DNA from 3 places in the Lactobacillus kullabergensis genome. Region 1 is predicted to be linked to each of the others. Evidence: riboswitches for the same ligand, from Rfam matches in the RefSeq annotation. Region 1 holds a riboswitch; each other region holds the start of a gene.
The links. Region 1 has a riboswitch for thiamine pyrophosphate ahead of thiM (hydroxyethylthiazole kinase). Riboswitches for the same ligand answer to the same signal wherever they lie in the genome.
Positions count from the first base shown of each region.

Region 2: another riboswitch for thiamine pyrophosphate. It lies ahead of DKL58_RS00680 (ATP-binding cassette domain-containing protein); the one in region 1 lies ahead of thiM (hydroxyethylthiazole kinase).
Region 3: another riboswitch for thiamine pyrophosphate. It lies ahead of DKL58_RS02465 (ECF transporter S component); the one in region 1 lies ahead of thiM (hydroxyethylthiazole kinase).

Region 1 covers NZ_CP029477.1:1,876,845-1,887,351, reverse strand. Annotated here, with positions in the region: gene DKL58_RS08870 (LytTR family DNA-binding domain-containing protein) at 223-684, shown strand; gene DKL58_RS08865 (LiaF transmembrane domain-containing protein) at 684-1,445, shown strand; gene DKL58_RS08860 (hypothetical protein) at 1,461-1,796, shown strand; gene DKL58_RS08855 (hypothetical protein) at 1,822-2,661, shown strand; gene DKL58_RS08850 (LysR family transcriptional regulator) at 2,709-3,440, opposite strand; gene gap (type I glyceraldehyde-3-phosphate dehydrogenase) at 3,545-4,564, shown strand; gene thiE (thiamine phosphate synthase) at 4,667-5,329, opposite strand; gene thiD (bifunctional hydroxymethylpyrimidine kinase/phosphomethylpyrimidine kinase) at 5,343-6,146, opposite strand; gene thiM (hydroxyethylthiazole kinase) at 6,158-6,946, opposite strand; TPP riboswitch at 7,022-7,120, opposite strand; gene tenA (thiaminase II) at 7,335-7,994, shown strand; gene DKL58_RS08820 (hypothetical protein) at 8,101-8,361, shown strand; gene DKL58_RS08815 (hypothetical protein) at 8,485-8,901, shown strand; gene DKL58_RS08810 (hypothetical protein) at 9,042-9,386, opposite strand; gene DKL58_RS08805 (helix-turn-helix domain-containing protein) at 10,026-10,448, shown strand; gene DKL58_RS08800 (Fic/DOC family protein) at 10,441-10,507, shown strand, end outside.
Region 2 covers NZ_CP029477.1:132,755-143,261, forward strand. Annotated here, with positions in the region: gene DKL58_RS00645 (hypothetical protein) at 1-1,119, shown strand, start outside; gene DKL58_RS00650 (two-component system regulatory protein YycI) at 1,121-1,948, shown strand; gene DKL58_RS00655 (MBL fold metallo-hydrolase) at 1,963-2,760, shown strand; gene DKL58_RS00660 (S1C family serine protease) at 2,824-4,032, shown strand; gene rlmH (23S rRNA (pseudouridine(1915)-N(3))-methyltransferase RlmH) at 4,524-5,003, shown strand; gene DKL58_RS00670 (glycoside hydrolase family 32 protein) at 5,362-6,777, shown strand; gene DKL58_RS00675 (energy-coupling factor transporter transmembrane component T family protein) at 6,817-7,470, opposite strand; gene DKL58_RS00680 (ATP-binding cassette domain-containing protein) at 7,480-8,838, opposite strand; TPP riboswitch at 8,878-8,968, opposite strand; gene DKL58_RS00685 (AraC family transcriptional regulator) at 9,110-10,048, shown strand; gene htpX (zinc metalloprotease HtpX) at 10,084-10,507, opposite strand, start outside.
Region 3 covers NZ_CP029477.1:483,368-493,874, forward strand. Annotated here, with positions in the region: gene hpt (hypoxanthine phosphoribosyltransferase) at 1-368, opposite strand, end outside; gene DKL58_RS02460 (M42 family metallopeptidase) at 609-1,691, shown strand; TPP riboswitch at 1,759-1,848, shown strand; gene DKL58_RS02465 (ECF transporter S component) at 1,891-2,469, shown strand; gene DKL58_RS02470 (PTS sugar transporter subunit IIB) at 2,872-3,333, shown strand; gene DKL58_RS02475 (PTS mannose/fructose/sorbose/N-acetylgalactosamine transporter subunit IIC) at 3,361-4,122, shown strand; gene DKL58_RS02480 (PTS system mannose/fructose/sorbose family transporter subunit IID) at 4,115-4,951, shown strand; gene DKL58_RS02485 (BtpA family protein) at 4,974-5,789, shown strand; gene udk (uridine kinase) at 5,883-6,524, opposite strand; gene DKL58_RS02495 (GntR family transcriptional regulator) at 6,813-7,529, shown strand; gene DKL58_RS02500 (GntR family transcriptional regulator) at 7,532-8,221, shown strand; gene DKL58_RS02505 (PTS sugar transporter subunit IIB) at 8,236-8,706, shown strand; gene DKL58_RS02510 (PTS mannose/fructose/sorbose/N-acetylgalactosamine transporter subunit IIC) at 8,720-9,550, shown strand; gene DKL58_RS02515 (PTS system mannose/fructose/sorbose family transporter subunit IID) at 9,531-10,355, shown strand; gene DKL58_RS02520 (SIS domain-containing protein) at 10,371-10,507, shown strand, end outside.

The DNA of each region.
Region 1 (10,507 bases):
AAATTTTAGTCTAAAATTGTCTTAAATAAAACCATATTTTAGCCGTATTTCGTATTAAAGCGAATTACGGCTTTTTTAGTGCTCTTGAATTTTTTGTTTCTTCTGAATCAAAAAAATATGCCACTTGGTTTCTTATAATTGCCACTTAGTTAAAAGTGCTAGATTTTACATTAAAATAAGCGTTTAATTAAATCATCAAGTGATGAAGGGCAGGTGAGAAGCGTGAAAATAAAAATAGAACTGAATCCGGATATGGAAGATGACGATACCAGTGTAACAATTCATGCTAAATCTGTGACGCCAGAAGTTGAACAGATATACCGACAGTTGCAAGGTATCAGTGAACATCCTGACCAAATAGAAGGCAAAAAAGATAATGTGTCCTATTACTTGAGCATGAATGAGATTTTATTTTTTGAAACAGAAGATAAACAGGTGATTGCACATACTGCCAAGGATGCCTTTACCGTAGACTACAAACTCTATGAACTAGAAAATTTGTTAAATAATCAGTTCATGCGGGTATCTAAGTCAACAATTTTAAATTTAAATCAAATTTATGCGTTAACACGTTCGATTTCTAACTGTAAGATTAATTTTCGCGATTCTTATAAAACTGTCTATGTTTCACGTCACTACTATCACAATTTGAATGATAGGTTAAACGAGAGAAGGTCATCATAATGAAAAAATTTAAACTTAGAGAAGTATTTTGGGGCATTGCTCTAGTAGCAGCTGCCGTATTCTTAGTCCTTAATCAGCTGCATCTGCTTTCATTTCATTTAAAAGTAAGCATGATTATTTGGACTATAATATTCGGAGCAGCACTGATCGAAAGCGTGGCTAATAAAAGTTTGTTTGGTACAACTTTTTCCATTGCCTTTTTATTAATTGTTTACGCTGAACCCTTGCATATTACCAAAATTGTACCGTGGACGGTCTTAGTGGCGGCGTTATTAATTTATTTAGGCTTAACGCTGATTTTTAAGAGAAGCTGGTTTCCCAGGATAGTCTATTTTAACCAGAAAAAAGACGGCAAATGGAAGAACTTTAGCAATAATCGCTCAAGAATTGATAATAACGTATTCAGTAGCGGTACTGGAAAAGTTGATGGAGAAGATATAGTAATCAATCAGCGCTTATCATCAGTTTCGCGCTACGTTCATTCACAAAATTTACGCAGTATAACAATTAATTCTTCTTTGGGTGAAGTTGAAGTCTACCTTGATCAGGCTAAAGCTGCAGGCGATGTAGTGACCGTTGACATTAGTGGCACTATGGGTGAGATTGAAATTTACGTTCCAACTTCATGGAAAGTCAACAGTGATAACTTAAACCTAGCTCTGGGAGAATTGGATATTAATGACGAATCTACCGGTGACGGTCCTACATTAATGCTAACTGGGCATTTCAGCATGGGTGATGTGGAAGTTAATTATATTTAACTTGGGGAAAATAAAATGGTTAATTTAAAACAATTACATGATTATGTCAAAGAAAATTATGAAGCCGGAAACTATAAAGATGCTGAAAAAGCATATAAAAAATGGCGTGATACCAATGATTATACCTATCATGCAGCAAAAACTGCTGTGAAAAAGAGTTCTCTCAGTGATTATCAAATGGGTTATGAACAAGCCAAAAAGGACTATGCAGAGAGTCATTCTTTCAAGGATTTTCCTAAAAAAGGTGTTAACTTAGTTAATCGTGTTACCCAGAATAAAGCAATTGAAATAGAACGCTACATTGACGGCTACAATGATGCCAAGGCCAAAATTTTACGGGCGAAAAAATAATAGCCCATAAAGGAGATTATTAATTATGTATGGCTCATTATTAGCCAATGTAAGTCCAGATAGAAAAATTAAGGAAGCTGTAGAACAATTTCCTCAACATACACAAGCCTATTATCTCGAAAATAAGCCAGTCGGGTTAATGACCTGTTGGCAAAATGCTTTTCACCCTTGTTCCTTAAATTTTGCGGGCTATCTTGCACCTAGATTAACCAGCGGTGAACAAATGCAGGTTTATGAGCAAATATTGACGGATTTAACGGCAAAAGCCCAAAAAAATCACCAAAACGCTTTAATTACTTATGATTATGCACCGCAATTACTCTTTAATGCCATTGGTCAAAAAAATGGTTTTAAGTTAATCAGAACTACTGTAGAACCCCAGATGCCCTTGAAAAGGGCACTGAAAAATATTCTAATTGCGACTGATTTACAGATGGTCACTCTACATGAAATAAAAAAAGATTCTGTAATAATGAATAGGCTGGCACAAGTGAGTTTCTCCGATTATCAAAAAAATCATTTAGCAAATCCGGTTGCAAAGATACCTCTTAGTGAGTGGAGCAAAACCATTTTCACTGATCAACTTGAACACGCTCCCTTAGCGCTAATTGCTGCTGGACAAATTAAGGCTTATTGCTTTTCTTTTGAGGATACCCCTCAAGAATTGACTTTAGGATGGATGGGTGCTGTTAAGCCTAATTTATTAGACCAATTGCAACAACAATTGCTAAATTGGGCACAAGCAAAATATCAAACTTTAAGTGGTGAATTTGACTCTACAGACCCATTAGCAACGCGGACTTACAGCAAGTATGCGTTTAATCTGTGTCCAGTTTATGAAACGTATTTAAAGGAACTGAACTAGAAATTTAAAAGACACCGTTATTCAAATAATGGCGTCTTTTTACTTATCTATAATTGATAGCGATAAAAATAATAGGGGATATTCCAACTTTGCGAATCAGCTGCAACTAAATCATCATTCATTAAGTATTTAGGCAATAATGCAATTGCCTGGCCTTTTTTGACTAGCTCTAAAATCATTTCCAGTGAATCAATTTCAGTGACACTGTTTTTATTCTGCGTTAATTTGAGAGTCAAGTTACGAAACGGACAATTTATGTCTGCGTTTATGGCAACCGGTACTCTTTTATTTTCCTGCTTTTTGCCTTTTAAAAAACAAGCTTGTAAATGACTTTTCTTGATTAACGAATATTGGGGTAAAGTGATCGGGGTAAAGGCCCAGACCATGTCATAGGGATGCTTAGTCAATAATTCTTGAATTTCATTAGTACTTTTAATGATGACTTCATATTGATCAAGTGCAAACTGTTTCTTTTGGGTAATAACATAGCCAAAAAGCAACTCAGAGATTAAAACTTTTGGTTTGTTACTGGTTAAATCGTCTTTTAAGTTTTGATAGTTTTGTAGTGCCTTAGTCGCAAAATGATACATTTTTTGCCCATTTTTAGTTGGTTTGACCCCTAAATTAGAACGCACAAAAAGTGGTGCTTTCAGTTCTCGCTCCAATGCTTTGAGCCTGGCCGTAATATTGGATTGAGTGTAGCCCAATTTCAATGCCGCTTTATTCAGTGATCTAGTTTCATAAATTGTTTGGTAAATATATAAATCGTTAAAATTCATAATACTCCATATCATTAAAAGTGATAACCCTATTATAATCTCGGATTATGCAAGGTGAATTAATTTTAATATACTAATTTTGTAATCTAAAGGGGGAACTTATTATGACTACAAAAATTGGTATTAATGGTTTTGGTCGCATTGGTCGGCTCGCTTTACGGCGAATTTATGAAGTGGCCAGTAACGACATTGAAATTGTCGCAATCAACGACTTAACCTCACCAGCTATGTTAGCACATTTATTAAAATATGATACTGCGCATGGTCAATTTAATCATGAAGTAACTGCTACAACTAATAGTATTGTAATTGATGGTAAAAATATTCCGGTTTATGCGGAAAAAGATGCTAGTCAAATTCCGTGGGTTAAAAACGACGGGGTTAAAATAGTACTTGAATGTACCGGATTTTACACTTCAACTGCAAAATCACAGGCTCACCTTGATGCCGGTGTTAAAAGAGTTTTAATTTCTGCTCCTGCAGGCAATATGAAGACAATTGTCTACAGTGTAAATGATGATCAATTAACTGACTCTGATCAAATTATTTCCGCAGGCTCATGTACCACCAATTGCTTGGCACCACTAGCTCAGGCAATGAACGATGAATTTGGCATTCAGGTGGGAATTATGTCTACAACGCATGCCTACACAGCTTCACAGATGTTACAGGATGGCCCTGATCGTGGTGGCAACGTCCGTAATGCTCGTGCCGCTGTTGCTAATGTTATTCCGCATTCAACTGGAGCAGCAAAAGCTATTGGACTAGTTATACCCGAATTGGATGGCAAACTTACGGGTATTGCACAAAGAGTTCCGGTTATTTCTGGTTCTATTACTGAACTAGCCGCTATTTTGGGAGAGAAAGTTACGGCTGAAGAATTTAACGCTAGAATTAAAAAGCATACCGAAGGCAATGCTTCTTTTGGCTATAATGACGACCAAATTGTCTCATCAGATATTATTGGCACTGAATTTGGTTCGGTATTTGATCCAACTCTGACTCAGGTTGAAACTGGTGATAATGGTGCACAATTAGTTAAAGGCTACGCCTGGTATGATAATGAGTCCGGCTTTGTAGCCCAAATGATTAGAACACTCCAAAAGATTGCCCAACTTGATTAATTTCAAAATTTTACTGCTATTTTAATAAATTAAAAACTGTATATCATCAATAAAAAAATGGTTCTGCCAAGTGCAGAATCATTTTTATTTCTTTAAAATATGCTAGTCATTTTTTATCCATGGCGCTGTGAGCATTTGACTGACAGTCTGCTTAATATCTTTACTTTGAGCAATCATTGAGATTACTGCAGCACCAGCTGTCTTAGTTTTAGCGATTGCCTTTAAATCGTTAACAGTTATCCCGCCAATAGCAACAATTGGCCGAGTGCTGCTTTTGACTAGTTGGCTTAAGCCGGCAATACCAATTTCGGGGTCGGCATCACTTTTAGATTGGGTGGCATAAATTGGACCACTGCCATAATAATCAATTCCGCTAATTTTATTGGCTTGTTCAACTTGCGTTAAATTCGAACAGGAATAGCCGATAATCATTTGCTCGCCAACTTCTTTAATGACCTGTCTGATTTCTTCATCACTTTGACCAACATGGACACCTTCGGCATGAACTTGTTGTGCGAGCTGAACATCATCGTCAATGAAGAAAGGCACGTGATACGTTTGACACAATTGATGCAGCTTTTGTGCCATGGGGAGTCTCTCAGCTTCACTTAAAGTTGAATTAGGTCCCTTGTCTCGAAATTGAAAAGCAGTAATACCTGCAGCAAGTGCTTCTGCGACTATGCCCGGTAATGTTTTACCTTCTGGAACGTCTTGACTGCCACAAATAAAGTAAGCATGTAAAAAATCAGTGTTAAAGTCTTTCATTATTTCTCCTAAATTACTGAGCCCAATGATTTAAAGGGCCGTGACCATGACCAACTTGAATAGTTTCTTTAATAGTTTTGGTAACGTACTTTTTAGCAATTTTAATTGCCACAGGTAAACTTTGACCTAAAGCCAGCTGAGCCGTAATTGCTGCAGCTAACGTGTCACCGGTGCCATGGGTGCGCTCGGTATGTATCCTGGAACTGCTGACCCAAAGATCAGAACCATCAGCAAATAAAGCATAATCTTTTACTTCTGCGCTACTTGCATGACCGCCTTTAATTAGCACATTTTTAACTCCCATATCTTGTAATTTATGAGCTAATTCTGGATATTGGCCTTGATCTTGTACCTTGATGCCAGTTAAAGTCTCCGCTTCTGGCAAGTTGGGTGTTATTAGATCGGCTAAAGGCAGCAATTCGTTTTTAACGGTAGCGACAGCATCTTGACTTAATAATGGTGCGCCCCCCTTAGCAATCATCACTGGATCTATGGTAATAGGACCAAAGTCATACTTTTGCAAATTAAGTGCAACTTGGTGAACGTGATCTGCATCGCCCAACATTCCTGTTTTACAAGCACGGATGTGGAAATCTTCTGCCAAAGAGGCGAATTGGGCATCGATCATTTCTAAAGGCAGTAAAAAAGATTTCTGGACGCCCAAAGTGTTTTGTGCTGTCACTGCTACTACTACAGCTGTACCAAATACTTTTTGCATTTGAAAAGTTTTTAAGTCAGCCATGATTCCAGCACCTCCACCTGAATCTGTGCCGGCAATAGTTAAAACCTGGGGAAAAGAATTAATTTTTTCAGTCATCATAAAGTTCCTTAATCAAAATCAGCAATTTGTTCAATATCTGCAACTTTTACTTTATACAGATAATCCATGAGATACATGCCAAAAGTAGCGGGCCCGACATTGGGATGATCTTTAACTACTAATTGACCAGCGCAACTGAAAACTAAAGCACCTATTTGAGCTGCTTCAAAAGGATCGTCAGCAACAGCTGTAAAAGCTGTGACAATACTGGTTAACATGTCACCAGAACCCACATGAGTTTTAAAAAGGGGTGAGCCGTTATGGATATGGGCTATTCTTTTACCGTCGCTTATTGTGTCTGTAGGCCCGCTCGCAATGACTGTGCAACGATATTTTTGAGCAGTTTTTGCAGTAATTTCATCAATATCACCAGAACCGGAGCCTGCATCAATCCCCTTTGAGCTCCAATCAAAGCCACCTAAGGCAGCTATCTCACCAATATTGCCCCGAATAATACTAGTATGAAAATCCCATAAAAGTTTATCTGTGATTTTATAACGGTACTCCACGGCGCCAACGGCAACAGGATCAAACACTATGGGTTTATTATATTGGCGCGCTAAATCTTCCACTTTTTTAATGTGGTTAATTTGCTGCTTGGTTAAGCAACCAATATTAACTGCCACAGCGGAAGCCATCCGCACAATTTCTTCAGCTTCAGCGACTTCATTACTCATAATTGGTGAAGCACCAATAGCATTAACAGCATTTGCCACATCTTGAACTGTTACAAAATTAGCAATATTGAAAATAACCGGGTTTTCTGCTCGCAATTTGTCTAATAATTTTAACTGCATTTTATTACTCCTAATTTAATATCCTTAAAATTTTTGACTAATAAAAAAACTTTGGCATATGGAAATGCCAAAGCTTAAGCAGTTTTGACACGTTCCTACGCAAGTATTAACTTACAGGTTCAAAGGGTCTGAAAAATTTTCATCTCAGCCAAAAAGGCACCCCTCGTGTTATCGCTTACAATTATAGCGTATTTTATTGCTTATTACAACGTTAGGTTGATAAAGACGCTATTTATTATAAGCTATAAGTGTTAGTATTTTAACTAATATTAAAAATGTGCTAGAAAACAAAAAATTATAGTGATTATAGTTAATATTTAATAAAATGTAATTAGTATTAATCAAAAGTTATTTTAACAAATAGTATTTAATTTGGAGGAGAATATTCATGAATTTTACGGATCGACTGCACGAAGCTGGGAAGGCATTATGGCATAAAAGTATGGTGCATCCATTTATTAAGGAATTGCAAAGTGGCGAACTCCCAATTGCAACTTTTAAATTTTATCTGTTGCAGGATCGTTATTATTTAAGAGAATTCAGCAAATTGCATGAATTGATTGCGGCAAAAACGGATAATCAGGAAGTAAAGGAATTTTTACTGGCAGGGGTGCAAGACTTGAAAGATGTCGAAATATCAGTGCGAGGCCATTTTTTTGAAGAATTAAAAATAACTGCGACTGAAATTTCTGCAACTCTGGTGGCTCCAACAGCTTATAACTACGTTAACCATATGCATATGACATTAAATCGATCTGGTGTTAAACCAGCGGTTGCAGCGCTTTTACCATGTTACTGGCTCTATCAGGAAATTGGCCAAAAAATGGCAGAAAAGGGCTCACCGGTTTCTTATTATCAGGAATGGATTGATACTTATGATGGCGAATGGTATGGCGCCAACGTAGCAAAAATGCTGCATTTAACCAACTCTTTGGCTGAAAGTGCGACTAATGAAGAACTTGAGCAAATGCAAACTGCGTTTGTGCGCAGCAGCTATTATGAATTGCAGTTTTGGCAGATGGCTTATGAAAAGCAAGATTGGAAGTAACTTCTGTAAAAAGCGCTTTTATTTTATTCTTACTTGTCTTTAGTCAATTTCATAATAAAATTTTGATATTGGACAATGTAATTATTGTTCAAAGTCCCAGGAAAGTGTGCAACTTGGAGAAAATAAGATATATTTATTTTATAATAATGTAGATTTACCTAGTACTGTTAATGGTGATTTAGGAATTTCTAAAATGTGGGTTACTAGTGGCAGCATATATTATGCACTAAAAGCAACTGATCTTAAACCTGTATTTCTAGTCTATAATTGGTCTGGAGAGCTAACAATGCACTACTATGCTAGTGGAAGCAAAAAAGCAAGAACCGTCAGTTATAGTGCTCGCGGTATAGGCCGATGCCAAACTTAGCCGCAATATTCTTATTCTTGCATTCGTAGATGACATGGCTATGCCACTTTAAGCGGCAAAATTGATGGCTTCATAGGAGATATAATGTTTCCGAGCACCGCCTTTTAAATGAGAATAATAAAAATGAATGATGAACAATTTTTTAAATTAAGAAAGATACTAGATTTTTTTAAAAAGCAAGCTCCGACAGCTATTATTGAAGAGAATGTAAATAGCGTTGAAAATCATAAGGCAGAATCTGCTGATGAGTATAATAGAGCAAAAAGATATCTTGGCGAAAATAATAACTCGTTTAAATCTTTTCATGTAAGTGTGGATTCAGCAAAAGATTTCCTGTGTTTATTGAATTTGCTGGGTGCAATACATGCAAATTTTAATATACGTTCAAAGCCTTTTATAATAGAAGGAGAAGAAAGCAGCAAGGCTCTAAAAAAAGAGAACGACTATTTTAACAATTGGATGGAGTGTTTTTCAAACTATGAATTTATGATAGTTAATTTCGATGAAACTGCTTTAGACCAGGATCAATATTACGGTTAATTTCATTAATTCATCAAAAAGGCAGTAACTGATATGACCCCAAATTTGTCCTAAATTTTGGGGTCATATAGCTTAAGCTGCCTTTTTTAGTTCAGTTATTTCGCATTGTTGAAATCATTATATTAAAAGCTAATATGCTATTATTCATCAATTTTTTTAATATAAACTAATTTTGCTTTTCTTAATATGCCACGATCTTTAAATAGAAAGCCATAATATCTATTATTAATTTTTCCGACATAATAAAGCGTATCATAAGATCCTTGATTATCAGTAGTTATTTTAACAGAAGCAATTTTTTTATTATGTAAGCATTTATATGTGTCTAAGTTATATGAATATTTTCTTTCGCCAGCACTAAGATATACGGTTTTTTCTAAAGAATTAATTCTATAATAATGTATAAAACCCATTCCAATGCCTATAAAGAGAAATGTTAAAATAAATACAGTTATAGTTTTTGTTATTTTTTCATTTTTGCTCATTTTTAATATGTTAGGAAGAGAGAAAAAATTATGAAAACAGAATTTAAAAAATATAAACAGTCATCTTTATTAATAGTAGCCTTAATTATATCACTTTTGGGGTTTCAAGAATTAATGCCGTTTTTGCATCAAATGATAATATGCCTGAGATGAATAATACATCGGCAGAGCCTTTTGAGCTTGTCGCAACATATAAAAAATATAGCAACAATTGACAACACAGTGGTTATTGAGGTCAAAGGTGACGATGTAACTCTCATTAAAATATATGGAAAATAAAGATATTCCTGAATTAGCCTACAACAAAAAATCATTCCTTTTGTAAATAATCAAATTCGAAAATTGCAATTTTGACCACTACACCCCAATTCAGCAATTTACAGCCTGCCAAAACTATTGGTAAAGATTGGAACGATGTGCTAGTTAATAGTAAAAAACAAGAAAATTCTACTAAGCGGAGATACAATTAAATAAAGACAAAACAGATAGTGTTGTGATTTCCAATAAGCAGGTAATACAATCCACAGGTATAGAACTTGAATAGCACTACTTTAAAATCTAATATCGCTTTTTACCATATATCACTATAAAAGTGATTAAATATGGTATAATATAAGTAAAGATATTGGAGGCTTTAAAATGAGTGCAACAATCGTTAAACTACTCAAAAGCAAAAATATAAGCGTCGCTAAAGTCGCTGAGGCCAGCAACGTCCCACTTAGTACTTTAAGAAACTCAATTGTTAAACCAATTGAGACCTGGTCAATTAGGGTCCTTAATGCCTTTGCAATCGCACTTAAAGAGAAGCCAGGAGATTTACTCAATATGCTAGAAACACAACCATATATTTTAGATATAAACGATGAAACGCAGACTATCCAAGGCGTTTTCATTGCTAATAAAGAAATTTACCAACAAATTAGAACTGTCGTGGAAGTCAACCACCTGGAAGGGTGGAATCCTACAGAATCAGATATCCAGGAATTGCTTGATGAAGCTATCCAGCCTGATCCAGTAGTAGCTGAGCGCTTTGAAGAAATTTGGGGCAAGGATAATGAGTGATTGGATTAGTGAAACCTTGTATTCAAATGGCGTCCTAAAAAATAAGCTCCATATCCATG
Region 2 (10,507 bases), 270 kb from region 1:
GGTCAGTTATATCGTTTATATGATGCTAAAAAGAATTTGCCCCTGGAATTTGTCAAAGAAATAAAAGGGGTAAGATACCGTAGTATTAATAAAATTAGCACTGGGAAAACGCAGTATGAAAAAATGCTGCATGATGAAAATTGTATTCAGCTAAGCTTTCCTAAAGAAGTTAGCATCAATCTGTTTACTAGGAAAAGCGTTAAAAAAGATGATGTACAATTTCGACGCGTCTTTGTGACAGACAGCAATAATTACCTTTACCTTGGAAATGATAAGACTTATACCGTTTACCGGGTTCATTTAATTAAAGGCAATTTTTCTAAACTACGCAATTATGCCAGCAGAGCTCAAGGCAGAGTTCCAGTAGAGTTTGTACGTCTAAAAAATTGTTATGAGGTATTCTTTACTAAGCAAGACCATTGGAAAATATACAGCTATCTTACTAATACCCAAACTGATTCGTATTTTGTCTCTCGGCTCCTTGGTACTACTAACGTGACAACCCGCTCTAATAAAAAAGGCTGGACTACGTACTCGCTTAATTACTATACCAATTTACGAGCTCCTAAGGCTAAAACTGAACGACATGATTTTCACTATACTCGGTATGAGAAGCGTAAAGGCATATCCCTTAATGATCAGCTTCTAGAGAGCGTAGATTTTGTTCATAAACTAGGTTTAAGCGAGCAGGATTTGCGTTACTTTGATACTGTGAATGATTCTATAAGCTATATTAACTATATTGAAGGCATACCAGTCTTTTGGGATGAAAGCAGTCCACAGGTTGCAACCACTTTCACTGAAGATACAGTAAAAGTTGATTTTAACAATACAGATTTGCAAATACCAATACCTTTTGATGGTCAGACGAAAACTTTGCCGACAAGTACAGCAGTGATGCAAAGATTAGTAAATGCCGGTATGAGAAAAGATGAAATTCAACGTATAATAGTGGCTTTTAAGGTTGAAAAGGATAATTCGCACGACCACTTGGTTAACCTGGTACCGGGATATTATGTTAAAGCATATGATGAGTGGAAGAGTTTAGCCGAATGGGAGAAAATAGATTTTCTGGCTCTGAATAAATATAGGCAGACATTAACGGAAGAGGGGAAATAAGATGGACCGTAAAAGAATAGAATGGTTATTTTTCGTCATTTTCTTGTTAATCGATATTTATTTAGGAATTGAAATTTGGCGTTCGCCTATTAGCTTGAGCAATACTTCCGGTTCTACTACAACAAGCATTCGTGCCGAGATGCGAGCTGACGGAATTGACGTGCCCCTGCATATTTCACATAAGCAACAATCTGGTTATTATTTAGCTGTTAAAAAGCGTGATTATCTTTCTGGTAAAAGCAGTAGTCTTACACAAGTTACAACCCATTATTCCAAAAGTGACAATTCTTTAACTGGGACACCTAAGTCCATGATTCTACTTAGTGGCAACCGCAAAAATAATATGCAGCAGCTGGAAGATTTTAAAAACGATCCTAAAAATGTACCCTATGGTAAAACTTTTAAGTTTGAACCCAGCATGTCTGGTGACAATACATATTGCTATGTGCAAAATACCGCTTATGGTCGCATTTACGACAGTGATGCTCAATTAACAATTAATGTGCGCAATGATCAAATTATTAACTATACTATTTCCTATATGGGTCCTATTAAAGCAGTTCGTGAACCGCAATTAATTATTAGTGCTTGGCACGCTGTTAAGGCAATGTATACTGACAGGGAAATTGCCAACAATTCGCGGGTAATGCGAGTTAGTTTAGGCTATTCTAAATTAACCGATGTTCGCGGCAGTACAATTTTGCTGCCTACATGGCTAATTCAAGTTGAAAATAAGACGACTAAGAACATCACTGTTAAAAGAGTTAATGCATTTACAGCACAAATCTTGCAAGGTAGCTCATATAATGTTAATGTACAGAAAAATTAGGAAGGGATAATGCGGTGCAGGTTTCTGTTTTAGCCAGCGGTTCGACTGGTAACACCAGCTTAATTGAAACTGGTCAGCATAAAATTTTAATGGATGCAGGTTTATCAGGTAAAAAAATTAAGACTTTATTGAGTGAAGTTGGCGTTGACATTAAAGACATTGACATGGTCTTTTTAAGTCATGATCATTCAGATCACAGCAAAGGACTGGGAGTTTTAATGCGTCGCTACCCTCAAATTGCGGCTTTTGCCAACAGTGGTACTTGGGAATATTTAACTGAAACACAAAAAATTGGGCAAATACCGGTTGAACAAATTAATATTATTGAGCCGGGGCAAACCAAGACTTTTGGCGATTTGGATGTGACAGCATTTGCGACTAGTCACGATGCGGCCCAGCCGCAATATTACGTTTTCACCAGTGGTGGTAAGCGCATCGCTTTTTTGACAGATACCGGCTATGTCTCTCGTAAAGTAAAAAGCGTGATCGAGGATGCGGATGCCTATCTCATGGAATTTAATTATGACGACATGATGTTGCGTAATGGCCCGTATTCCTGGGGCTTAAAGCAACGTATTCTGTCAGATGTTGGTCACTTATCAAATGATGATGCCGGGCAGGCTTTGCTCGATGTGGTGACAAGTAAAACCGAACACATTTTTTTAGCACATAGAAGTCAGCATAATAATACAGCAAAATTGGCTTATAATGCTGCTAAAAAAATAATGGTTGACGGGGATGCTAACTTGCCGAGTGATGTTAAAATTGTTCTGACCGATCCGATCCAGCCAACTAATTTAGTACAAATTTAAGGAAACTTTTTATCTTTTTTCAAGATTTGTTAGTATAGTAAAAAGATGTGTAAAGGAGATTAAATGATGAATAATCAAAACTCTGGTCATCAGCAACATGGTTTTATGAAAACTGCTATTGTTGGTGTTGTTGCCGGATTAATCGGTGGTGGTGCTTCATATGTGGCCTTAGATCAAATTAATAACGCTAATATGAATAATAATGCTGAAACTAGTATTAGTTCAAATAGTGCCAAGACTTCCAGAAATAGTGCCAAAACCAGCGGAACAATGACGCCGGCTTATAATGATGTCAAAGGTGCTGTGGTTTCAGTTATTAATATGAAACGGCAATCAAGCAGCAGCAACTCGATTTTCGATATTTTTGGCGATGACGATAATGACAATAAAGGCAAGGGGAAATTGCAGACCTATAGCGAGGGCTCAGGTGTAATCTACCAGAGATCTGGCAATAAAGGCTATATTGTAACTAATAATCACGTTGTTTCTGGCAGTGACAAAGTGCAAGTCATGCTGTCCAATGGCAAAACAGTTAATGCACGTATTGTGGGTACGGATGCTACAACGGACTTGGCTGTTCTTTCCATTGATAGCAGCTATGTAACTCAAACAGCTGAATTTGGCGATTCTAAGAGTTTACAGGCTGGTCAAACGGTAATTGCAGTTGGTTCTCCTCTTGGCAGCGAATACGCTTCTACGGTTACTCAAGGAATAGTTTCGGCTCCGGCACGAAGTATCACTACTTCTTCTGCTAATCAGCAGACGGTTATTCAAACGGATGCCGCTATTAATCCGGGTAATTCGGGTGGTGCCCTAGTCAATTCTGCGGGGCAAGTGATTGGTATCAACTCAATGAAGCTTTCGCAATCAAGTGACGGTACATCAGTTGAAGGCATGGGTTTTGCCATTCCGTCCAATGAAGTGGTAACTATAGTTAATCAACTGGTTAAAAAAGGCAAGATTGTCCGTCCTCAACTAGGTGTTAAAGTGATTGCTTTGCAAGGCATACCTTACAGTAACAGAAAGCAACTTAACATTAAGTCCAATCTGAAAAATGGTATTTACATTGCTTCTGTTTCTAAGCACAGTGCAGCGTCTGCGGCAGGAATTAAAACTGGTGATGTAATTATCAAAGTTGACAACAAATCTGTGTCAGATGTAGCTTCGTTACACAGTATTTTGTATAATCACAAAGTCGGAGATACCATCAATTTGACCATTAACCGTAACGGCAAAGAGATTAATTTACGCGTAAAATTACAATCTGATTAAGCAAATAATATTCTAGAATTAAGTGATAAAAAGGCTATACTATGCGATTTCAAACATAAGTATAGTCTTTTTCTTAACATTAATACTGGGAAACATAAAAAAGTTCGAAATTTATTGCTGTCAAGCAAAAAACATAGCTAAAAATCTTGTTGACAATTGTGGATAACTTTGTGGATTGTGCATAAAATGCGAAAAAACGGTTGGGATAAATTGTGGATAACCTGTGAATTGTGTGTAAATAATAGTGAAATTTAATTAGTACAAACAGTTGTTCAAGGCTTAACAGCAGTATTTGAGGTCCAAAAGTTTGTGAAAAGCAACTATGAAAAATCTGTATGTGGGTAAATTAAGGATGATAAATACCAAAAAATTTTCAAAACACAATTTGTTCGCTTACTAAAGGTCAAAACCACAAAATGTAGTTTTGAGCTTTACACAGTTGTGGAAAAAGCAAGTGGAAACTTTGGGAATTGGGGGATAAAATAGCTATTATGAATATTAAAATTGTTTGTGTAGGCAAGTTAAAAGAAAAATATTTTAAAGATGCAATCGCTGAATATCAAAAAAGGCTGAGTAGGTTTGCTAAAGTGCAGGTGGTTGAGGTGGCCGATGAGAAGGCACCGGAAAAGTTTAGTCAAGCAGAACAAAATAGCGTTAAAGAAATAGAAGGAAAAAGAATCCTGAGTAAAATCAAGGATAAAGAATATGTTTTTGTGACTGCAATAAAGGGAAAGCAGAGAAGCAGTGAAAAATTCGCGCGGGAACTAAAGGATCTGGCCACCTACGGACATTCGGATTTGACTTTTGTAATTGGAGGCAGTTTGGGCACCAGCCCGGAAGTAAACAAGCGGGCCAATGATCTGCTGAGTTTTGGCGAATTGACTTTGCCACACCAGTTGATGCGGGTAGTTTTGATTGAACAAATCTATCGCGCATTTATGATTAACAGTGGCAGCCCGTATCATAAGTAAACCAAATGGCATTTTAAAAAGTGTATAGGATTGATTTTTAAAATATATTTAGGATGGAATTTTAGTATGAAAAAAATTGGAATCCGTGAAGTTGCTGAAGAAGCACAAGTTTTAACGGCTACGGCTTCACAATTTTGGTAAAAGATGGTCAAGAATTGCAGCAGTTGACCCACAGGCATAGATGGATTTAAAGCTATTTAAGCAGCTGGTAAGCAAACTGCTGTCATGGTATTATTCCCTGAATATAAAAATGGCTTTGCCATCAAGAACAAGGATACAGAAGTAAATCACGGCTATTTAATTTTGCAATTAAACAAGTAAGCGAACTAAAATTTATCAAAATAAGGAAGAAACAAAAATGCGAGTTCCAGCAAAAATTACTAATGAACGTTATCGTCTTAATTACCACGTTTCTACGCCTTCCGGATGGATGAATGATCCCAATGGCTTTTCGTATTATCAAGGCTACTATCATATTTTTTACCAGTATTATCCCTATTCATCTGAAAGAGGACCGATGCATTGGGGACACTATCGCAGTCAAGATTTGATTCACTGGGAAGAACTGCCAATAGCGCTGACACCAGACAGTCCTGAAGATGACAATGGCTGTTATTCCGGCAGTGCGATTGCAAAAGATGATCGTTTATATCTGATCTATACTGGCAATCATTATTATGATGTGAATGATCACAGCCATTTTTGCCAAACGCAAAATGTTGCATACAGTGATGATGGTATTCATTTTACAAAATACAGTGGTAATCCAGTGATTGCCGTACCACCGACTGATAACTCACAGCACTTTCGTGATCCGAAAGTATGGCAACATGGGGATTCATATTATATTATTGTTGGCAGTCAAGATAAGGCAGGATTGGGTCGTGCAATTACTTATAAGTCAACTGATTTATTGCACTGGGAATATTTAGGACCAATTGCAGTTTCTCAGGAAAGAGATAATGAAGGATATACCTGGGAGTGTCCGGATCTTTTTTCACTAAATGGGCAAGGTGTTCTCTTATGTTCACCGCAGGGAATTGCAGCAAAGGGTAAAAAGTATCTTAATCTTTACCAAACGGGATATTTCATCGGCAAGATGGATTATCGTCAAAATCAGTTTGAACACGGAGTGTTTCAAGAACTTGATCATGGCCACGACTTTTACGCAGCGCAAACCATGTTAACACCCGATAACCGGCGCATTGTCTTTGGCTGGCTTGATATGTGGCATGCTGACTTTCCTGAACAGGCTGATGGCTGGTGTGGTGCTTTAACCTTGCCCAGAGAACTAACTTTAAAGAATAATCAGCTATATATGAAGCCGGTTAAAGAATTAAAACAGCTGCGGCAAGAAAAAGTAATTGATGAAAAGTTGATGACTTCGTTAAAGCAGATTAATGTTTCTGATCCGCAGCATCTGGAAATGCTTTTGACAGCTGAAACTGAAGATTGGTCTGGCAGTGAGATTAATTTTATACTCAAAAATAAGCAGGAAGATTTAGTAACACTCACTTGGAACAAAGGGAATAACGAAGTGGTTTTAACTCGAGCTGATAAACCCATAGATGATTCTCGACGCTATGGTAGATTAAGACCAAAGTCCAATCTGAAAATCCGGGTATTTATTGATACCAGTTCAATTGAATTTTTCTTAAATGACGGTGAGCTGGTATTTTCAGAACGGTATTATACTTCTGAAAAACCTCAGATTTTCGTCAATGCAGATCAGTCAGTCAAAATAAATGTCACAGGCTATACTATGGCAAAATAAATTAGGCCAAAGAAAAAGCGGACACGCAGGTCCGTTTTTTTATTTTAAGGTAAATAATGCCAGGTTAACTAAAAACAGAATAACAATCAATTTAAGCCAATCACTTTTTTGAACAGGAACAGGCACGATAACTGAGCGTCGAGCGCTCTCACGGTAGCCGTGAGAAGCCATGCCCTGTGCTAAATTTTCTGCCGAATTAAGCGCAACAAGAATAGCTTTAAAATATAAAACAGGTGACCAAAAGCTTAAATAAACTCCCCTCATCATGCCGGCAGTGCGTATTTGTTTAACGGCTTCCTTCATTCTGGGGACGATGTTAAGAGCGGCTAAAACTCCATAGGCAAACTTGCTGGGTAAATGGAAATTTTGCTCAAAAGAGCGTGCTAATTCCGTGGCAGTAGTTCCTATTGATACACAGTAGATAGTCAGGGTATAGACGTAAATCCGACTGGATAAACTCAGTGCATTTTGCAAATTAGGCTGAGGTGCAAACCAATATAAAGTAGCAAAAACCGTAAATGCAGCAATTAAGGGCATTAATAACGTTAAAAGCAGGTTCTTTACTTTGATGTGTTTGTAGATTAGATAAATTATGGTAAAAAAGATGATTAAAAGATTGGTTAACAAGCTTGATTTAAGAGATATTTCTATAGAAATTATCAGTGCTAGAAAAAATTTAAAACTGGGATTCATAATTACACCTCATTTATTCACATAAGTTAAATGCTGGTCTTTAAAGCTGAGGTGATAGTCACACCAATCTGCCAGATTCCTTAGTTCATGACTAATAATTAAAAGCGTTTGACTGCGTGCTTTCTGACTTTCTTTTAATAAAGCCATTACTTTGTTAGCAGAGTCCGCATCCAGGCCATTAAGGGGCTCATCAATTAGCAATACATCCTGATCGGAGATCAACATTAGTAAAATTTGCAGTTTCTTTTGTTGCCCGCCAGATAATGAATAAACCACGTGGTCAAGCAGTGAATCAAGTTTAAGGGAGATTAAAGCCTCATTTATTTTGTCATCAGTGAAATAATTGTTGGTTCGCTGCTTTTTGCTTAAATTGATTTCATCCGCAACAGAAACGTTGATAAATTGATCGGTCGCATTTTGAAAAATTTGCCCCACTTTAAGGAGATACTTGCGAGCTGATAATTTACTGATTTCCTGCTTGTGATAAGTTAAACTGCCTGCATATGGGATCATTTTGGTCAGTGCATTAAAAAGAGACGTTTTGCCAACCCCGTTCGCTCCAGTAATAAGAGTGGTTTTACCAGAAAAGATATTTAAATGTTCCTGCTGTAAAAGCAAACGATTTTGTGTAATCTCTGTATTTTTGAGTTTAAAACAAATTTCTTTGTCATCGTTAGGGATGGCAAAAGTATAAGAAACGGATTCCGTATTTTTTTGCAGCAGTTTTTCTTTTTCATTAGCAGAAAGTTGCACCAAATCTTTACCTTGAAATTGAAACAGATTATCGCAATGGCCTTCATAGTCAGTTAATACGTGATCACTTAAAATAATTGTTTTCCCTTGATCACGCAGGTGAGCTAATTTAGCAATTAAGAATTTGCGAGCAGCTGGATCACAGCTGGCAAAGGGTTCATCAAGTAAAAAAAGATCGACATTCATCGCAACAAGTACAGCTAAAGCAACTCTTTGCTGCTCGCCGCCAGACATTGTATTAATTTTTTGATCAAGCAAATAATCAATCTGTGTGAACTGAACAGCTTCATTCAAGCGTTTTGTATACTGCGTTTTATTAAGACAAAGATTTTCAAGTGCAAAAATTATTTCTTCTCGCGGTGTTGTCATCGTAAACTGTTCACTGGCATTTTGAAACATCATAGCCGATTTTAGTCCGCCTAAATTAACGCTGCCTCTTAATTGGCCCGCAAACTCAGGATATAAATTTGCTAGAATTTTTAATAATGTAGATTTGCCACAGCCGGTTGGACCAACCAATAGTGAAAGTTCACCAGTGGGAATAGTGAGATTAATATCTGTTAATATTTTATTTTGCTTATCATATGAAAAAGTCAGGTTGTTTAATTTAATCATTTTAGTTACCAAAAAAATCGTCAGGATAAGGCCTGACGATGTAAAATCTTTCGTTTTCCCTTCGCTGGCATTATCCATAGCAGGTTCGACGGGTCTGTTCTCAGCCTCTAGGGCACCCCGATGTTAAATTTATTATACATAAAAGAAAAATAGATGTCTACATACACAAGTATTCTCTCCTTAATCTAAATATCAAAATTCTATTAGTAAGATGAAATTTTGCTATATAATAAATCTATATATTTTAAAATTTGCATAAGAAGGTGAAATAATGGCAGCTGTTAAACTTGAACAATATTTAGCCAGCATTTTGGATTCAACTAAGTCTGACACTAATGAGGTAAGAATCAAACCCAAAAATGATAATTTTGATTTATTTAGAGCGTTTTTGGAAAATCGTAATACTGGGGTTCATCGCTACCAAACTACAGCTTCAACTATATTATATGAAGCTCAGGGCTCGGTAAAAGCCAGAATCAATGATGAGGATTTCTTGCTTAAAGCCGGCAATATCGTATTTTTACAGAGAAAAAGTGATTATGAAATATTGCGGCAGGGAGAAAACGACATATTAGTTAAGTTAGAATTTGACCATAATTTCAAGATGCTGGATTTTCTCGGAAGCTATTCTGCCATGAGTCATCGTGAAAAAAAGGTGTTTAAGGAAATTACTGACGCTTACAATCAAAGGCGCTTATTATTTTTAAACAGTACACTTTTGTCTAAATCTGCCAATGCGCTAAAAAAAATAATTGATGAATATCTTAATCAGGATTTGTATACTCACAATGTGATCTTGGCAGAACTAAACTTGCTTTTAATTGCCGCAATTAGAAATCAAGACTTAGTGACAGGTCCTGTGACTGATCACCAATTTGTTCAGACTGATTTAGAAAATTATATTGATGCGCATTTTACTGACATAACGCTTAATGAAGCAGCCAAACATTTTGGTTTCAATCCTAATTATTTTTCAAGTTTGGTTAAACAAAAAACTGGTAAAAGCTTCGTAGAGCATGTTGATGAAAGGCGTATGCAAGAGGCGCGCAATTTGCTTGCACGACCAGATATTTCCGTCAAAGAAATAATTGCACGGGTAGGTTATAGTGGCAAGTCCTTCTTTTATAAAAAATTCAGTGAATATTATCATGAAACGCCAGTCCAAATGCGAGCTGAATTATTTAGACAGGCAAACATCAACTTAAAATAAAAAGCAACCTTGACTAAAAAGGTTGCTTTATTTTATTACATTTTTTCTAAGCGTTTGATCCTGTCAGCTGTTGGCGGGTGACTGTCAAATAAATGAGCAAAACTGCGCTTTTTGCGTACAGGATCTTCAATATACATGCCGGCACTGCTGGGGTCGGCTTTCTTCATTGGCTCAGAACCGTCAATCTTTTCTAAAGCAGAAATCAATCCTTGTGGGTTGCGGGTTAATTCTACTGAAGAGGCATCAGCCAGATATTCACGATTTCGCGATAATGCCATTTGCGCTAAACTGGCACAAATAGGACCCAGAATTAACACAAATACAATAGCCACGATCTTAAAAATAACAACAATAGTACCACCACTGTCGTTATCACTGTCGCGATCATCATCAATCCACCAAATATAACGACTGGCAATACCTGATAAATAAGAAATGACACCAACTAATACTGCGGCA
Region 3 (10,507 bases), 630 kb from region 1:
CGTTTTTTAAGCAATTCTTTCATAAAATCCAGAGTCAATCCAGTATCAACGATATCTTCAACAATTAACACATCACGATCTTTAACATCTGTGGCTAAATCAGAAACAAGCTTAACTTTGCCGGAAGACTCCATTTCGTTACCATAACTGGAAACGTCCAGGAAATCAATTTCTGCTTTAACATCCATTTCTCTTACTAAATCGGTTAAAAAGAAGATGGCACCTTTAAGAGCCCCCACAATTAAAGGCTTTTTACCAGCATAATCTGTAGTAAGCTGCTTTCCTAACTTGACACACATCTGATGAATGTCATCTTCACTAAACAATTTATGATCAATAATATTATTAATATTGTCGTTTTTTGGCATTTATCTACCCTTCATTTAAAACAATTAAAATTTCTAATATTTTCGATTATATCATTTTTTGGCTAGAAAAACAGATTATTTTGAAGCAATTTAAGTATTTAGGGACTAAATTACGTACAAAAAGCATATATATTAGTAAAAGCAGTAGGATTATTTATCATCTTATTTATTTTTTAAAGCCTGTAACTCAAGTTTTTGGTAGAATTAATAGATAAGATATTTTAAGTGGAAGGTAAAAAGATGGATAAACAACAAGAAATTAAAATGCTCAAAGCTTTTTCCGATGCTAATTCTACTTCAGGTTTTGAAGAAGAATTTGTTAAATTGTTTACTGAAACTGTGCATGACTTTGCTAATGTCAAAGTTGATGGCATGCTCAACGTTTATGCAGCTAAGAAAGAAAATGAAAAAGATCAACCGGTAATTCAATTAGATGCTCATTCCGACTCTGTTGGTTTTATTACGCAGGCTGTTCGGCCTAATGGAATGATTAAATTTGTACCATTGGGTGGCTGGGTCAAATACAATATTCCTGCTTTACGCGTCAAAATAAAAAATCGTGCAGGTGAGTATGTGCCTGGAGTAGTTGCAACCAAACCCCCGCACTTTATGACTGCAGCCGAAAAAAATAATGTACCGGACGTAGCCGATATGTCAATTGACGTTGGTTCCAGTTCTCGAGCTGAAACTATAAATGATTATCAAATTGATACTGGTTGTCCAATTTTTGTTGATGTCAAATGTGAATACAATGAAAAAAGCGGTCTATTCTTCGGTAAGGACTTTGATGACCGTTTTGGCGCAGCTGCTATGGCAGATGTTCTTGACAATTTAAAGGGCGAACAATGCGATTTTAACGTTGTTGCTGCACTTTCAAGCCAGGAAGAAGTGGGTTTGCGAGGTGCATATGTCACAGCTAGAGCTGTAAAGCCGGATTTAGCTATAGTCTTGGAATCTTGTCCAGCGGATGATACTTTTACCCCAGAGTGGTTATCGCAGACAGGGTTAAAACGAGGACCAATGCTGCGTGACATGGATACATCCTTTTTACCTAATCCTAAATTTCAGCAATATGCCTGTGGTTTAGCAGATAAAAATCATATTCCGTATACTCGGTCGGTTCGTACCGGTGGCGGACAGGATGGAGCTGCAATTTATTATGAAAACGGAGCACCAACTATTGTAATTGGCATTCCAGTACGCTATGAACATTCGCCATATTGTTTTAGTGCTTATTCCGATTTTAAAGCTTCCGTAGATCTGACGCTAGCTATTATTCGTGATCTTACAAAAGAGAAATTAGCAAGTTTTAGTCAGTTTTAAAAATACTTGTTCTTTTGAATAGAGCAGAAAAACTAGTTAAAATGTGATATACTAGTAAAAAATGAATATCAGTCACTAGGGGTGCCAAATAGCTGAGAAATACCCTCTGAACCTGAACGGGACAATACCTGCGTTAGGGAAGTGTTAAATTTAGTTACTAAAGATACTCCTAATGACATATAAAGTTAGGAGTATTTTTATGTTTACAAGGTCTTCAAAATGGAATGTGAAGTCAATTATTTTAATTGCACTGATTGGTATCATTATGGGTGTTATTTATACCTATGGTTTTAACTGGGCTTTTAATTTAGTTAAGATGCTTTTGGTACCCACAGGTTTTGCGCCAGTAACAGACACTGTGTTTTCTGGTTTATGGCTTATGGCGGGACCACTGGCAATGTATTTTGTTCCTACGCTTGGTTCTGGGACAATAGGTGAACTGCTGGCATCAATTGTTGAAATGGCTATTGGTGGGCAGTGGGGAGCCACTACTATTCTTTCAGGTGTCATTCAGGGTGCGACTAATGAAATTGGCTTTTTTCCTAAAAAAGAGCGTTACCAAAAGTTTACCTGGAAAAGCGTATTAACCGGTGCATTCTTTGCATCATTTGGCTGTTTTATTCCATCATATATTTTATATGGTTGGAGTAAATTCAGTATGCAGGTTCAAATAGTGATGTTCATTACTAACATCATTTCTTCGCTAGTTTTCGATGGCGTTTTAGTTAAACTGATCACAAATTTGTTCGATAATGCGTTAAAGCCAAAAGTTGATTAGTCATTTTCTAAATTAATAGTTTATTTTTAAAATATATGAATTAATAAGGAGGTCGAAAGGCCTCTATTTATTTTTATAAAAGAACCTACCAATCAATAAAGTTGTTGACTTTTTATTAAATTAAGCTAATATTAAATCTGTAGGCGTTTACGTTAATTTTTGATAATAAAAAAAGAAAAAAATCTTATGTTAGTTCTTGACTAAATTATTTTATGTGCTGCAATGGCACATTTTTGTAAATAATAAACAAAACAAAATTTGCAGAATTTTAGTGATAACTATATAGGAAAAAATGGTTATAAAGAATACTTTTTGTCGAGTATATATTTATAATTGATTTTTTATTCAAAAATTAAAAGATTAATCTAAATATTTCGCGAAAAAATGAAAAGGAGATAGAAAATGGCAATAAAAATGATACGTATTGATGACAGGTTAATTCATGGTCAAATTGTTGCTGCTTGGGCAAAAACATTACAAATAAAGCGTATCTGGGTGGTTGATAACGGCGTAGCACAAGATGATTTTATAAAAAACGTGATGAAAATGGTTTCACCAGCTGGTACCGATTTAAAAATAACTGGTGAAGATCAAATCGAAAATCTTGTTTCAGAGTTTGATAATGATGAAGTAAATACATTAGTTTTAATGAAACTTCCCAAAGTTGCGAAAAAAATTTTTGATTCAGGTGTAGCTTTGCGTGAATTAAATGTTGGCGGTATGGGTGCCGGCCCAGGACGGCAAAAATTATTTAAGAATATCTCTGCCAGCGAAGAGGAAAAAGTGGAGTTAGAGAACATGCGTGATTCTGGTGTCAAAGTGTACTTTCAGGTTACACCTAGTGAAAAGCAGGTTCTTTTATAAAAGAGATTTAATTATGGAGGAGAAGATATGCTTATAAAGGCTTTGTTAGTTGGCCTTTGGGCTTGGTTTAATGGTGGTCAATGGGTAGAGTACCTTGGCTGGTTTGTAAATGGTGCACCTATTTTAAGTGGCACGATCACTGGTTTACTTTTGGGAGACATAAAGTCTGGAATTATAGTTGGTGCAACTATTCAATTGTTATACATGGGACAAGTCACTGTTGGTGGGATTAGTTCCTATGATAAATGTTATGCCGGAATTATTGGAACAGCTGTCACTATTGTGTCTCATCAATCACCAAAAGTAGGTTTAACGATTGCAGTTTCTTTAGGAACTCTTGGCTTAATTGCAAGTAATGCAAAAATGACTTTTGATGCAATTTTTGTACATATGGCTGATAAATATGCAGAAAAAGGTGAAACCAAACTAATTTGGATTTATAACTGGTTGCTTCCGGTTCTAACTTCTATTATTTGGTATGGCATTCCTGCTTTCCTTTCAGTTTATTTTGGCGCAACTTATTTTGAAGGAATAATGAATTCTTTGCCGAAATTTATTTTGAATGCTTTGAATGCAGTCGGTACTGTTTTACCTGCACTAGGAATAGCAATGCTGCTGAAACAAGTATATAATGGCAAATTCGTTGGTTTTGCAATTATTGGTTATGTTTGTGTGGCATACTTAAAATTCAATATAATTGCAGTTACTTTAGTTGGAGGAGCTTGTGCACTATTATTCTGGGCACTAGGATTAAATAAATTAGTTGAGGGAGACGCTGACGATGAGTGATTCGACAAAAGGTGAAGTAGTGAAGAAAAAGAAATTAACTAAACGAGACTTAATGAGAGTTTTCCTGTTATGGGAAACAACTTCAGAGAGTTGTTTGAGTTATGAACGATTGATGTCACTTGGTTTTTGCCATGCAATGGTTCCAGTGATAAATCGACTTTATGATACTAAAGAGGAACGAGCTGAAGCTTTAAAACGTCATCTAGTTTTTTTTAACACTGAAAATAATTGGGGTGCTTTTATTCCAGGAATGATTTGTTCTATGGAAGAAGATCATGCTAATGGAGGAGCTGTATCTGGCGAAGCTATTAATGCTATTAAAATTGGATTAATGGGTCCATTAGCAGGAATTGGCGATACCATTACCCAAGGATTAGTAAAAACTATTGCGCTAGCTGTTGGTGTAGATTTGGCAACAGGAGGCAAATTAGCTGGACCAATTGTTTATGCTCTAATCTATGGGATCTATTTAATAGTATTAGGATTTACTACGTTTACTCAAGGCTATAATTTAGGACAAAAAGTTTTAACTAAAATTACTGATAAGTCAGTAATGAAAAAATTGACCAATAGTTTATCCATTTTGGGTTTGGTCATAGCGGGCGCAATGACTGTAAACAATGTCAAGATAACTACCCCACTAAAAATAGTTGCTGGCAGTTCAAAGATTGTTGTTCAAGATCTGCTTAATTCAATTTTACCAGGAATGCTTAGCGTGCTTGCTGTAGTAATCTGCTTTGTATTGCTCAGAAAAAATGTTAGTGTTTTTAAAATTATGATTGGGTTGTTTGTAGTGGCAATGTTATGCTCATTTATTGGAGTTTTATAAGTTTTTAAGGGGATAATATAAAATGACAACATGGTTAACAGATATTTTTGGTACTGAAAAAGTAGCAATTGGTTTAGTACATTTAAAGGCCTTACCTTCGGACCCTATGTATGATTTCGAAGGTGGCATGGAAAAAGTAATTGATAGTGCTAAGCATGATATAGTTGCTCTTCAAAATGGTGGCATAGATGGACTAATGTTCTCTAATGAATTTAGTTTCCCGTATCAAAATAAGGTTTCTCAAGAAGTTTTAGCAGCAATGGCATATGTTATTGGAGTCGTGAAGCCTATTATTAAAGTGCCTTTTGGTAGTAACGTAATAAGTGATCCAAGCGCATCAATTGCTCTAAATGCTGCTGTAGGAGGACAATATACACGAGGTCAATTTGCTGGCTGTTTTTCCAGTAATTCTGGAATTGTAAATCAAGACGTTGGTGCTCATCAGCGTCATAAAGCAAATTTGCGAATGGACAATTTTAAAATTATTCACTATGTTCGTCCTGAGTCTAGTCGTGATCTTGGCGGAAGAACGATCCAAGAGACTGTTAAAACAGCTAATTTTGAAAATATGGTTGATGCTTTTGGCGTATCTGGTTCTATTGCTGGTCAAAAGATTGATATGAATGTGTTAAAAGAAATCAAAAATACGGCACCTAATCAAGTGGTGTTTGCCACTACAGGTTTGACTTTAGATTCAATTGAAGAAATTTACAGTAAAGTTGACGGTGCTTTTGTAGCGACGTATTTCAAAAAAGATGGAATATTTGAAAATCCAGTAGATGAAAATAGAGTAAAATCATTTATGGATAAATTAAAAGACTTCAGAAGTAAAAATTAGTAAAATATTTGTGTTTGATCTTATTATTAAAATATAGATTGATCTAATAGTAAAAAAATCAAGCTGATTCAAGCTTGATTTTTTTATTGTTGATTATTTTTCTTTTCTACTTAAAATAGAATGAACCTTAGTAGTCAACATATCAATTGCCACATCATTTTTGCCACCTTCCGGAACAATAATGTCGGCATAACGCTTAGTAGGTTCTATAAATTGATGATACATTGGCTTAACCGTGCTCAGATACTGATCAATTACAGAGTCAATTGAGCGCCCTCGTTCACTTAAATCACGCTCTAAACGTCTAATAAAGCGAATATCATCGTCCGTATCAACATATACTTTAATATCCATTAAATCACGAATTTCTTTATTAGCTAAAACTAAAATTCCTTCGAGAATAATGATATCAGCAGGTTCTTTATGAATGGTTTTTTTGCTGCGAGTATGCTCCTTGAAATCATAAACAGGCATCTCAATAGCTTTATATGCTAACAAATCGCGCAGTTGCTTTTCTAGTAAGGGTACATCAAAGGCATCGGGATGATCATAATTGATCTTCATTCGTATATCCATAGGGATGCCAGTATTATCTTTATAATAAGAATCCTGTGTCATAATCAGGACATGTTCATCTTCCTGCATTTGAGCAACTATTTTTTGTGCAATAGTAGTTTTTCCACTGCCTGAACCACCAGTAATACCAATCACGACAGGCTTTTCAAGTCTCGACATTGTGCCACTCCCTTTTAATCCTTAAATATTTTACTTTACTTTGCCTTTAATTACCAACGGTTAGGGTATATTTCACTTTAAAAATGCTCTGAAAAAGTTGGAAACTAAAACTAAACAAAAAAATATTGACAAGAGCTGTGGAAGCGATTACTATAAATCTGGTATCAAATATTTAAAAGATATATTTTTAAAGCAAAAATTTAAGGTATTAAATGTCTTAAACAAAAGGTGATTTGCAAAAAAAGAAGCAATTAAATAAAATAATGATACCAGATTGAAGAAGACATCATGGAATTCAAAGAAAGAACTGCTGCGGTTCAAGTTCAAGAGTATTTAGAATTTTTAATTCACTTTAAAAAAGTGAAAGAATTACCCTCACAACGCGAAATTTCGGAGAAATTGCAAGTTAGTCGCAATGCAGTGAAACATGCATTGGATGGGCTCAAAAATGAGGGACAAGTACTGGTAAAAGAACGGACTGGAATAATTTCTAACAATAAAATTGACATTAATATGCTGGGAATGGAGTCAATGACTACTGAATTTAAAAATAAGACAGTTAGCATCAAGCATCTGGCAACAACTATCGAAACAATGCCCAAGAGGTTAGATCATTTTTTTAATTCAAAAGGGTCAGTTATCAAAATTGAGCGGGTTCGGTTTGTTAAAGATATCGCCCTAACATACGAAATAACGTATTTTAGTCAGAAGAATTTTAGCAAAATGGCAAAGATTGATTTTACTAATAAATCACTTTATGAGGTTCTAGAGAAGGAGTATCATGTGAGGCCAAGTTATGGTAAAGAAAGTATCTCTTGTTTTTTGGCCGATAAGAAAATAAGCAGTCTGTTGAAAGTCAAACAAGGTACTCCTCTTTATCAAGTAAACAGTTTCAATTATCAAGACGATGACTTACCAATTGAGAGTACAATTCAATATTTAGTAGGAAATAAATTTAAATATCATTTTAATGCTAATAATATTTATGATTATCAAGAGGAATAGTTTTGCTTTTTAAAGAAGTATATGCCGATTTGGATAAAAGAATTATTAATGGTGGGTATCCACCAGGTAGCACTTTACCCAATGAGGTTGAATTACAAAAAAGATATGATGTCAGTAGAACAACAATTAGAAAGGCTGTTAATCAATTAGTAGCTGAAAATAAGGTTGTCCGTAAAAAAGGAAGTGGTTTATTTGTTGCTCCAATAATTTCTAAACAAAATATTTTGGAAATGACTGGTATTATCAAGCCTTTATACTTGGAGTCAGCAGACAAAATAAAATTTAAAGAAACTTATTTAAGACTGGTTGGTTCATATTATGCTGCGGTTTTTAATGTAAGTTCAAACGAATTGCTATATGATATTTCCTTTACAGCTGAAATTAAGAATGAAATTACATGTGAGCATTTACTTCTGCTCCTCGATAACTTTCCGGGTTTTGATCCTAATTGTCTAAAAGTAATGTCAATAATTGAAGCAGTCAATACTGGTATTCATAAACCGGATGATGTATATCAAGACTTTCAATTAATTAAAGCAACCGAAGAAATTAGTAAACAATTTCATATTCAGGAAAAAGATCCAGTATTTAAAATTATGAACCTATTCTCAACTAGAGAAGGCAAAATTGTAGCCGTGGAGTACAGACTGCAAGATGCTTTAAAAACAAGGTACTCAATAGATTTTAGTTAATGGAGGAATGAAAAGTGATTAAACTAGTGCGAGTTGACCATCGGTTGGTGCATGGACAAGTAGCTGTTTCTTGGTTCAATAGTTTAGACGTTAACACGATATTTGTTGTAAACGATGATGTTGCCCATGATGATTTCCGTAAGTCGGCTATCAGGCTGGCCAAGCCAGAAAAGTCTAAGTTGGTAATGAAGTCTGTTGCAGACAGCATAAAAGCAATTAATTCGGGCATAACGGACAAATATAAAATGTTGATCGTAGTTGAATCAGTTGCTGACGCTGTTGAACTTATTAAGGGAACTGGTGATAAAATAACGGGCCTTAATCTTGGTGGCACTAAGCCCAGAGAAGGAACAGAAAACTACTCTAAAACAATTAATTTAACTGCAGAAGAAGCTAGTGAATTAGATCAACTGCAACAAAAGGGAGTGGATGTCTGGATTCAACAGGTGCCAAATGATGAAAGACAAGAATTTCGTAAAAAATGATTGGAGGTAAATAATGAATGTATATTTAACCGCAATTATTTTGGCTTTAATTGCGATGATGGGTAATGGCGAATATTTTGTAGGTTCATCAATGCTGTCAAGGCCACTTGTAACCTGTACGTTAACTGGCTTGGTGTTGGGTAACCTGCATCAGGGAATTATTATGGGGGCAACTTTAGAGTTAGCCTTTGTTGGTTCATTTTCTATTGGTGCGGCAATTCCCCCAGAAATAATTTCCGGTAGTGTTTTGGGAACCGCTTTTGCAATTGGAGCGGGTAAAAGCACTGCTGTTGCCTTAACACTGGGTATTCCCATCGCATCACTGGTTTTGGTAATCAAAAATTTGTGCTTTATTTTCATATTACCGTTCTTCGTTCACCGCGCTGATAAATATGCCGAAGAAGCTGACGGCAGTGGTGTAAGTAGAATGAACGTTCTGGGAGGCTTTTTCTCGGTTAACTTGCCAATAGGGTTAGTAGTTGGCATTTCTTATGTCTTAGGTAGCCCCGTAATTAAGGCGATTTTAGCCGTTATTCCTCAGTTCATTATCAATGGCTTGGGAATTGCCACTGGTCTTCTGCCAGCATATGGTTTCGCTCTTCTGCTTAAGATGATGGTCAACAAAAATAATGTCACTTTCTTTATTATTGGTTTTGCCCTGGCAGTCTATCTCAAAGTATCAGTAACTGGCGTAGCCATTTTCGGTGCATGTTTGGCACTTATTCTAACTGGCTATTCCGCATTTAAAGGTCAACCGTTAGTAAATACTGCTGCTAATTCTAATAATACAAATGAAAAAGATTCAGATGATGGAGGCATAGATTATGAAGATGAAGAATTCTAAGTTACTCACCAGAAAAGATTTAATGAAAACATTCTGGCGGTCGTTCACAATGGAATGGGCTTGGAATTATGAGCGCCAAATGAATCTTGGCTATGCTTACTCCATGGTTCCTGCTTTGCGAAAGATCTATGGTAAAAACAAGGAAAAATTAAAAGAAGCCTATAAACGTCATCTGGAGTTTTATAATGTTACTCCATGGCTCAGTACTTTTCCTTTAGGTATCTCAATTGCGATGGAGGAACAAAACGAACTTGATCCTGATTTTGATGCAGCTTCAATCAATAACATTAAAGTTGCTCTAATGGGTCCTTTGAGTGGTATCGGTGATTCATTCTTTTGGGGTACGTTAAGGGTTATTGCCACAGGAATTGGTACTTCTTTGGCAATGCAAGGAAATATTTTAGGACCAATTTTGTTCTTATTGATCTTTAATATTCCGGCCATTATTACTAGATACTATGGCTTGTTTATTGGCTACAATATCGGTTCATCATTTATTGATAAAGTGCAAAAGACTGGGTTAATGGACAAGTTAACCTATGGTGCTTCTGTTTTAGGACTTGCTGTTGTCGGGGCTATGGTTGCGACCATGGTAACTTTGAAAATGCCTTTGAAAATTGGTAGTGGTGCTGAAGCGACTACCGTTCAAAAAATTTGTGATGGCATTGTTCCCGGTATTTTACCTCTATTGTTCACATTCTTTATTTTCTGGCTTGATAAAAAAGGCTGGAAATCACAATATATTTTGTTGCTGATAGCAGCAATCGGAATATTTGGTGCCTGGTCAGGACTGTTGGGTCAATAATTTAAGGAGACTCTTGTGAAAAGTATAGAAGATTATGTCCACTTAGAACCAAAATATTATGAAGCAGTTTTGCAAAATTATGAGGACTTGTTTGCTAAGCAGATAGGTCAAATAAATAATAATATTACTAATGTTGTTATTTATGCCACTGG